Regions from separate parts of the Ruegeria sp. BHSA163 genome, predicted to be linked through region 1. Evidence: riboswitches for the same ligand, from Rfam matches in the RefSeq annotation. Region 1 holds a riboswitch; the other holds the start of a gene.
What was found. A riboswitch is a leader RNA that binds a small molecule or an ion and turns the genes downstream of it on or off. The one in region 1 is predicted to bind cobalamin.

Region 1 (4,812 bases):
GCTTCGGCCCAGGCCTTTCGGCGCGAAGTAGCGAGCGCAACTTGAAAAACTGGTACGTTGGCGGCGTCCAAAGGTGAGGTGCCCGAGGCGCCTCTGCCCGAAAATGACGTGGCATTTATTATGGCTGCCGGTTTTAGCGCCGAAACCGTATCACGCAGCCAATCGGCAGATGACGGCGCCTTTAATGACGGAGCGAATAAACCCAACGCTTCGAAACCGCGTGAACGCAAGCTGCGGATCAAGGCAGTCACAGGCGCTGTATCGGCTGAGGTCAGATAAGCGCGGTAGAATGTCACCAGAATTCGTCTCGGGTTTTCTGAAAACGCGTTGTCGGTCGAGATTACCCCTCGATCCGGGCACCATGCTCCACATTCAGGGATGGTTTTTGCGCCCATGACCGGCCCGGCATACAGGCCCGCTGCCAGCGCCATTTGCGCCAACGCTGCCTGCGCCGCAACTTCGCCGCCGGTATCACATAAATTCGTCAACCTGCGCAGTGTGGAAATAGGCAGTGTTGAATAGCCGTCCAGTCGGGTATCTTCGCGCCCGTCTGCTGGTAATACTGCCAGCGCCAGACCCTTGGCCTGTGCCAGCGCCAAAACTTGTTGTAGGCCATACGACCAGTAAGGAACGCCCCCTATCAATCGGACAAGTATGCCTTTGGCGCCCTCCAGCGTCTGTTCGATATAGGTGTCGACGGAAAGCGGGTGTTTCAATGCCGTTAGATTAGCCAGTCGCAGTGTCGGCATCCGACCATCAGGTCCGCCGCCACGATGCCAACCCGCCGCGAAAGCTCCCAGGTCGCTGTCAGAAAAAGATAAAACAACCAAATCTGCCGGGCTTTGGCCAAGATCGGTTGGGGTCTCTGTTTCTTCAAGCCCGTGGCTTTCGCGGAAGACGACGTGCATTTTTTACTCGGCTGGCTCGGCAACACCTACAAGAATGTTGCGAATTTCTGCTTCCTTGATGTCGTCATGTTCTCCGATAACCACCAAACGGGATCGGCGATCTTCGTCAGGTTTCCACGGGCGGTCAAATTGGTGACGCACGCGCGATCCGACTGCCTGAACCAACAAACGCATAGGTTTGCCGGTGACGGCCGCATAACCTTTGACGCGAAGGATATTCAACTCATTGGCCAGATGTTCTATCCTTGCGACCAGATCTGCTGGATCGCTCTGTTCAGGAAGATCGACGATAATGCTTTCAAAATCATCGTGTTCGTGATCATCGTGACCGTCATGATGCGATGGACGGGCATCCATATCATCTTCGGCTGCGGCTTCGAGACCAAGGACCACGCGCACATCTACTGCACCTTCGGCAACCTCGACAACAGGCAGGGAGCGCGGGGCTTCGGCTGCGATGATCGCGCGCGCCTTGGCTACGCCTTCGGGACCGGCCAGATCAGGTTTGGTTAGCAGGATAATGTCGGCGCACGAAATCTGATCCTCAAACACCTCGGACAGTGGCGTTTCATGGTCAATCGAGTCGTCTGCCATGCGCTGGGCATCCACGGCTTCGACATTTGGCGCAAACCGACCTGCAGCAACTGCTTCGGCATCCGCCAATGCAATTACCCCGTCAACGGTAATTTTTGACCGGATATCCGGCCAGTCAAACGCCTTTAGCAATGGCTTGGGCAATGCCAGCCCTGAGGTTTCAATCAGGATATGATCGGGGCGCGGCTCGAGCGCCATCAGCGCTTCGATAGTCGGGATGAAGTCGTCGGCCACAGTGCAGCAAATACAGCCATTGGCCAGTTCCATAATGTTTTCGGCTGGACAATCCGGAATGGCGCATGATTTCAGAATGTCACCGTCGACACCCACATCGCCAAACTCGTTCACCACAACAGCCAGACGCTTACCCTGAGGGTTCTGCATCAGATGGCGGACCAGTGTGGTCTTGCCTGAACCCAAAAAGCCAGTGATCACAGTAACGGGAAGTTTTTCTAGGTTGCTCATTTGTCAGGCTCCAATCGGTGGAATGCGGGCCGCACAGTTTTTGCGGAAATGTTCAGGACGTTCACGCCATTTGACCAAGCCGTCACCTGTGGCGAGGTACTTGGTGGCGCCATCGACAATCGTCTCAATATGATCAATTTCGTTCAGGTTCTCATAGACAAAGGTCCAACGTGTCGGTCCACCACGCAGGACGATGGAACACCCCTGATTACAATTTGAAAGGCACTCGACCGCCTTTAGTGTTACGCCAGAAGGCAAGTCGGCCTGCTTTAAAGCCCGATGGAGCACTGTTCCGGGGCGTTGGGTGTCATCCTCGATGGGAAGCCCGCGCCGACAAGTCGTGCAAACCAGCAGTTCGACTGGTGCGGTTTCTGTCACTTCTCTCATCCCCCTTCTGCGGTACGTGGGGGACGGGGTCTCATGCGGGCCACGCTGTTCGCAATGGTCCCGACACCGGAACACCCCGTCCGGTCTGGATTTCGGGCGCTGGCAGGTCTCCCGGCTTACGGATGTCAGAGGAGGCCTCTGGCAGGTGTCCCGCCTTCCCGGCCATTCGGGCCAGTGGCATTGGGCACCCTCTCCGGTCACGGTCGCGGGGGCGGCTGCGTTTGACGGTTTAACCCGCTGACGCATTCCCTTTTCATCTGCTGTTGCAGACACCAACGGATCGGACATGCGGCACCTGCAGGCGCCTTGTCAAGCGAGTCGCTTCACTGGATTGCATTGGGGGGTTAAAAACGACCTGCCAGCGTCGGTGGGCGGCACGACGTGCGCCACTGTCTCGTGCTGGCATGTCCGCAAGAGTGCGAGCATGGAGTGACGCTTTATGAAAGTTGGTTTCATCGGTCTTGGAAATGTGGGCGGAAAACTCTCGGGGTCGCTGCTGCGCAACGGCATCGATCTGACCGTGCATGACCTGAATTCGGATCTTGTCAGCGACTTCGTTGCCAAAGGAGCCAAGGCTGCAAAAGATCCGGCACAGATGATGCGTGATTGCGACGCAGTGATTACTTGCTTGCCGTCACCTGCTGCATCAGACGCGGTAATGCAAATGATGTTGCCTGAGGTCGGAAACGGTAAAATTTGGATGGAGATGTCCACAACCGACGAGGCCGAGGTCAAACGGCTTGGGGCCCTGGTTATCGACCGAGGAGGATCTGCCGTCGACTGTCCGGTTTCTGGCGGATGCCACCGAGCAGCCACGGGTAACATTTCTATCTTTGCAGGTTGCGACCGAGGTACGTTCGATCTGATTTTGCCCTTCCTAACGACAATGGGTAGACGTGTGCTGCACACTGGAGAGCTGGGGTCGGCCTCTGTATTGAAAGTTCTTACCAACTACCTCGCTACGGCGAACCTGATAACATGCGCCGAGGCATTGGTTACTGCGAAAGCTGCTGGGATGGACCTGAACACGACCTATGAGGCAATCAAGATTTCGTCGGGCACATCTTTTGTTCATGAAACCGAAAGTCAGGTCATTTTGAACGGTTCCCGTGATATCTCGTTCACGATGGATTTGGTCAAAAAAGACATTGGCCTGTTTCAGGACGTTGCCGATCGCGCGGGCGTTCCGCTTGAGATAAACCCGCTGATGATAAAAATTTTCGAAGACGGCATAGCGCGTTACGGCGACAGGGAATTATCACCCAATATCATACGGCGACTGGAGGAAGCGACTGGATTGGACATCCGAGCACCCGGTTTTCCCGCCGAGATGGAAGACGATGAACCAGAAGAGCCGGGTTATGAGGTGATCCCAGCCAACCGAGGAGCAGCTGGGTAACCAACCTCGAGCGATCTTAAGCAAGGTCGGGGGCATGGGCCAATTCGGATCACCGCGCTAATTCCGCCAACCACCATCCAGATTGGACAAAAACCAAGCTGTAATTTAAACACAAAATCAATAATCCGTGGGTGGTACAGGCAAGAGAGCAAAGAATGACGGATGAAACATTTCTCATCGTGACAACGATGAAGAATGAAGGGCCTTTCATGATCGATTGGGTGGCATACAACCGATCGATAGGCTTTGATGATATTCTGATCTTTACGAACGACTGCGACGATGGAACTGATGCGATTGCCGAGCGGATGCAGGAATTGGGTTGGGTCCATCACGAACGTAATCCGGTCGGTCCCAAGGAGAAACCGCAGACTGTTGCTTTTTCAAAGGCCAGAAGTCACTCCAGTTATCTTGCTTCGGATTGGATTCTAAGTCTGGACGTCGACGAATATATCAATGTTCGCGTGCCCGGAGGCGACATTCGCAGTTTTGTCGCGGCTAGCGGCGATGCAGATGCGATCTCGATGTGCTGGCGCATGTTTGGTCAAGGCGGTCAAAACGACTTTGTAAATCGCCCGGTGCCCGAGACTTTTTTCCGCGCGGCACCTGAAGACAAATACCCGCATCAAAGGGCGAAAGGCTTTAAAACGCTTTTCCGAAATAATGGGAAGTTCAATAGGTTTCGCGCCCATCGCCCGCGGATCGACGCGAAACACGCGATTGATCCCGACGCTCCTTATCAAGGTGTTCTTTGGCGCGACTCCGGTGGCAATCTGTTTCCTGCTGATCAGGTCAAGTGGCGCGCATGGCGTGGCTTCAGCCACGATTATGCACGTATTCATCACTATGCAGTTCGCAGTACCGATAGCTTTCTGGTTAAGCGTGATCGTGGCCGCACAAACCACATAAGCCAAGACCAGGGTTTGGAATACTGGAAAATGATGAACCACAACCATGTGGAGGACCGTTCTATCCTTGGCCATATGCCAAAAATGCACAAAATACGCGCGGAAATCATGAACGATGCCCGACTGGCTGAATTACATGATGATGCTTGCG
Region 2 (4,812 bases), on a different contig from region 1:
CACAGCATGAGCGACACGTTGTGGGGCTTTCCGCTTTGATCGAGTCAAAGTTAGTCTTCTTCGAACGGGTCCCATTCGTCTTCCACCTCTGGCAGAGCTTCGGTCTCGACTTGGGCTGCCTTTTGTTCTGGTGTTTCAATATTGGTGATCCGAGCCTTTGGGAAATGCGCCAGAACCGCTTGAACCATCGGGTGTTGCTCTGCCTGATTACGCAAGGCTAAGTCAGCAGTGTCGCGAAGTTCCGCAATTGTAGGGGCCTCTCCCTCCGATACGATTGAGACGGCCCAACGATTTCCAGTCCAGCGCTGCAAAGCCGAACCCAGCCGGGCAGCCAAGTCAGAGGGTGCTTTATCGGCCGGTGTGAACTCGATCCGACCAGGCTGGTATGAAACAAGGCGTATGCCGTTCTCGACTTCGACCAGTAACTTTACGTCGCGGTTAGAACGGATCAGTTCGACAACATGGTCGAACGTCGGATACCGCGCCAGCGCGGTTTGAGTGTCTTGGGCCAAAGCAGCCGTCGGTGCGCCGGCGCTTCCACGTGGCGTGGCGGCATATGACGCAGGGGCCGACACATGCGTTGTAGTAACACTTTGGCCTCCATTCGGAATACCGCCGCCCGGGCCGCCGGGTGGCGGCGTCGGCGCATCTTGCAGACGTTTCACCAGCTCTTCCGGGCTGGGAAGATCGGCAACGTGCGTAAGACGAATGATTGCCATTTCCGCAGCCATCATACTGTTTGGCGCTGCGGACACTTCCTCCAACGCTTTAAGCAACATCTGCCACATTCGGGTCAGGACGCGCATAGGCAGCGTTGAGGCCATATCTTGACCGCGTGCCCGCTCATCCGGGGAAACAGTTGGGTCCTCCGCCGCGTCTGGTGTGATTTTCACAACAGAAACCCAATGTGTTATTTCGGCTAAATCACGCAGTACCGCCAATGGATCTGCGCCCTCAGCATACTGTGCGCTCAATTCCGTTAACGCACCTGCGGCGTCGCCCCGCAAGATCATATCCATCAGGTCCAACACGCGACCCCTGTCAGCCAAGCCCAGCATGGCACGAACCTGGTCTGCGGTGGTTTCGCCGGCACCGTGCGAAATTGCCTGATCCAGCAAAGAGGTCGCATCGCGGGCTGATCCTTCGGCTGCGCGGGTAATCAGCGCCAGTGCGTCATCTGCGATTTTAGTGTCTTCCGCCGCCGCGATCCGGCGGAGAAGTGCGATCATATCCTCGGGCTCGATCCGACGTAGGTCAAACCGTTGGCATCGCGACAGGACGGTCACCGGGACCTTTCGGATTTCCGTCGTGGCAAAGATGAATTTCACATGCTCGGGCGGTTCTTCCAGAGTCTTGAGCAGCGCGTTAAAAGCGCTGGTCGACAGCATGTGAACTTCGTCGATTATATAAATCTTATAGCGCGCGCTCGCTGCGCGGTAACGTACGCTGTCGATGATTTCTCGGATATCGTTCACACCCGTGCGGCTGGCGGCATCCATCTCCATGACGTCAACATGGCGGCCTTCCATTATCGCTATGCAATGTTCGCATTGACCGCATGGTTCAGTCGTTGGTCCGCCTTCGCCGTCAGGGCCGATACAGTTCATGCCCTTGGCTATTATTCTGGCTGTTGTCGTCTTACCGGTGCCTCGAATACCGGTCATGATAAAAGCCTGCGCGATCCTGTCTGCTGCAAACGCGTTCTTTAGCGTCCGAACCATAGCGTCCTGCCCCACCAGATCGGCAAAGGTTTCGGGACGATATTTTCGGGCGAGAACCTGATAGGCGGGGCTGGGCGTGTCGGTCATGTCTGCTTTCGCGGATTCGTATTCAGACCGCAGCGTAGAGGCCCCTGTCGTCCGCGTCCACAGCGGGTAAGCAGGATTTTGTTTTGGAAACTGCGCTGGCAGAGTTAAAATCACCGAGTCTGATGTCACGCGTAAGACTTACTGGGTAACGTTTCGGGGGGAACGGCAAGATGTCTCAAATGGTGATTCATGCGTTGCAAGTGGGCGGTGGCACACTTGCGCTAACCTCAATGCCTGGGCGGAATGGTGATTATTCCGGTGATCTTGAGATGATTTCCGGCTGGCGTCCGGGTCTTGTGATCTCGATGGCGACTGAAGTTGAGATGATCATGGACGGCGCTCGCGACTTTGGACGCGACGTACAAAGCCGCGCCAGCCGTTGGGTTCACCTTCCGGTCGAGGATTTTGGGGCACCATCGGCGGAAATCCGCAAACGCTGGGGTGTTGCCAGCGCATCAGCGCGGCAAGCGCTCTCCGGCGGTGGTCGCGTCTTGGTTCATTGCCGCGGCGGGTGCGGTCGTTCGGGAATGGTCGTACTCCGATTAATGGTCGAATGCGGCGAAAATCCCGATACGGCGCTGACGCGATTAAGGGCCCTTCGCCCCTGTGCGGTTGAGACTGATGACCAAATGCATTGGGCGACAGCGCCGGCTGTCGTTTTCGCGGCGCAATAGCCCTAGAGGATCGCACAGTAATCTGGTTCAGCCACATCTATTTCAGATATCGTTAGCGCCTGGAGCATGGCGCATGGGGGATTGTATGTCGCACTAGATGGCAGGATACCAAAATCTGTCCCAAACATTAGCTCGGCAAAGGTATCTAACAGATCCATTTGGGTGTCAGTTTCCACTCCGCAATAAAGGCGCACTTCGTCCACCCGTGCACGAAACTTTGCGGTGCATCCGTTTTTGCAATACGCCAGTTCAACGCTGCCTTCGATTTCGATATCGCGCGTTGCACTCCGTCCCGAGGCTAAGATGGACTTAGCCAGCTCACGGCCCGTGCGTGCCATCGCAGGGCACGCGGTGCCCGTGCGATGGCAAATCGTGGCCGTAAATCGATGTGTTTTCGTGTTCCAGATCATGATGTGCCCTCCGCACATTGGACGATGGGCTTTGTTCGGGAAGACCCGCGTATCACGGTCTGACCCCAACCGGACGCCCCGCCCGAGTTTCGGTTTCATTTTTTGATGGCAGGTCTCCTGACTTGCGGGTCGTCGCTTTGCCGACCTTCCCAGCCTGTTGGCCAGTGGTATCTCGGCATCGCTTTCCGCTTACAGTTGCGGGGGCAGTCTCGGACTTGAACCATTCCGGTATCCCAGGAAGGTCGCACCGTGTTCCCTTTTAATCCCGTCCTCAATCGAGGGCAGGGAAACCATCAGCCAACGGCTAATGGCCAAACCACACCCAAGTCAAGCTTGCTGTATTCTGGAGTGTGAGCTTAAGGCTCAAACTCAGGGAGAAAAACGCAAGGTAAATCCAAACATAGGGTTTTATCGGTTCACTCAGTTGGAACCTTTAGACTTCGGATTACGATAGGTCGAACACCTAGTGGTCGTTGCATATGGAAATGCAGCTGTTTGTCCCCGGATGATACCGGCATGAATATTGGGCGCCGGTTGCGCGGCGCCCAAATTTTAAATCCGCTTTTGTGCCTTCTTGTCCAGCATAACGGACCTTACCATTTTGCCGAATGCCTTGTCTCGAGCGCGGGCTTGCGCGACGGATTCTGAATTGTGCAATTCCTCACGTCGCAACTTGCGCCAACGATCAAGCCGTGCGGCATCCAATTCTCCCGCGGTGATAGCTGCCTGAATGGCGCAACCGGGTTCTGACAAATGTTGGCAATCAGAAAATCGGCACGCTCTCGCGAGGTCGATAACCTCCGAAAACACTTCATCTACACCCTCTTCGGCATTGAGCAACCGCAATGCCCGCATTCCAGGTGTATCGATAAGCCATCCGCCGTTTCGCATCTTGATAAGGGCGCGCGAGGTCGTTGTGTGCCGTCCTCGCGCATCATCTTCGCGGATACCAGCCGTTGTGTTGGACTGACCGGTCATCCCGTTTGCCAGCGTCGTCTTTCCAACGCCCGAGGACCCGACCAGAGCGCCAGTCTGACCCGTTGGGCACCATGACAGAAGATGTTGGATATCAGCCGCATCCAGCGCATTTACACTCAAGACAGTTATGAATGGAGCCAGGCTTTCAGCACGCGAACTATAGTCTGCTACGTCCTTGCAGGTATCGGCCTTGGTTAAGACAATCACAGGATAACATCCCGCCTGATGTGCCAGCGCCAGATATCGTTCGAGCCGAGGCAGGTTGAAATCAGCGTTGCAAGAGCTGACGATGAACAAGACGTCGACATTTGCTGCAATTAACTGTGACTTGGCATTTGTACCAGCTGCACGTCTTTGAAGCAGGCTGCGACGTTCCAACAAACGCTGAATGCGACCATGTTCATCGGCCAGTACCCAGTCGCCGACAGCAAAATCTCCGGTCGACTGATTTGGGGTCGTTAAAGGCACCTCGCCCTCAGGCGATAGGCCTATAAGGCGATCTCGATGAACCGCTGAAATACGATATGGATTCAGTGAGGCATCAACCGCGTGTTGTGCGGCAAAATGAGAGGACCATCCAAGGTCCGAAAGTGAAAAAACCATTGTTCTGCCTGTTTTCAGGTCAAAAGGCCAAGGGATGGCGAACGCGCATCCTCAGGTCGTGTGTTCAGGCAATGATCAGTTTGTGTGTTCTCAGAAACCATCAGCCCGAAGGGTCATTGCTACAATCATAAAGGCCCTCCTGCCGCTGATAGAATTTACGCGCGATACACGTTCGAGAGTGAGAGGCTGGACATCGACCCAAGCGGGGCTCGTTGTGGCTGCTTCCTTCCGGACCTGACCAGGTTGGCGAGGCGCTCGCCCGCGCCAACCTCTCACCGTGTGATATAAGTGTCAGGACATAAAATGGCAACCCATCACAGCGTGAGTTGGACTTGCATA

Region 2: another riboswitch for cobalamin. It lies ahead of AC2FNV_RS16750 (hypothetical protein); the one in region 1 lies ahead of AC2FNV_RS12470 (DUF1636 family protein).

Annotation. Positions count from the first base shown of each region.
Region 1 covers NZ_JBXWSJ010000023.1:56,146-60,957, forward strand. The annotation lists gene cobN (cobaltochelatase subunit CobN) at 1-908, opposite strand, end outside; gene cobW (cobalamin biosynthesis protein CobW) at 912-1,967, opposite strand; gene AC2FNV_RS12470 (DUF1636 family protein) at 1,971-2,354, opposite strand; cobalamin riboswitch at 2,439-2,646, opposite strand; gene AC2FNV_RS12475 (NAD(P)-dependent oxidoreductase) at 2,794-3,753, shown strand; gene AC2FNV_RS12480 (class I SAM-dependent methyltransferase) at 3,909-4,812, shown strand, end outside.
Region 2 covers NZ_JBXWSJ010000038.1:35,236-40,047, forward strand. The annotation lists gene AC2FNV_RS16740 (DNA polymerase III subunit gamma/tau) at 51-1,808, opposite strand; gene AC2FNV_RS16745 (protein-tyrosine phosphatase family protein) at 1,979-2,482, shown strand; gene AC2FNV_RS16750 (hypothetical protein) at 2,485-2,991, opposite strand; cobalamin riboswitch at 2,983-3,202, opposite strand; gene rsgA (ribosome small subunit-dependent GTPase A) at 3,445-4,473, opposite strand; RNA gene ffs (signal recognition particle sRNA small type) at 4,650-4,748, opposite strand; gene AC2FNV_RS16765 (bifunctional 2',3'-cyclic-nucleotide 2'-phosphodiesterase/3'-nucleotidase) at 4,788-4,812, opposite strand, start outside.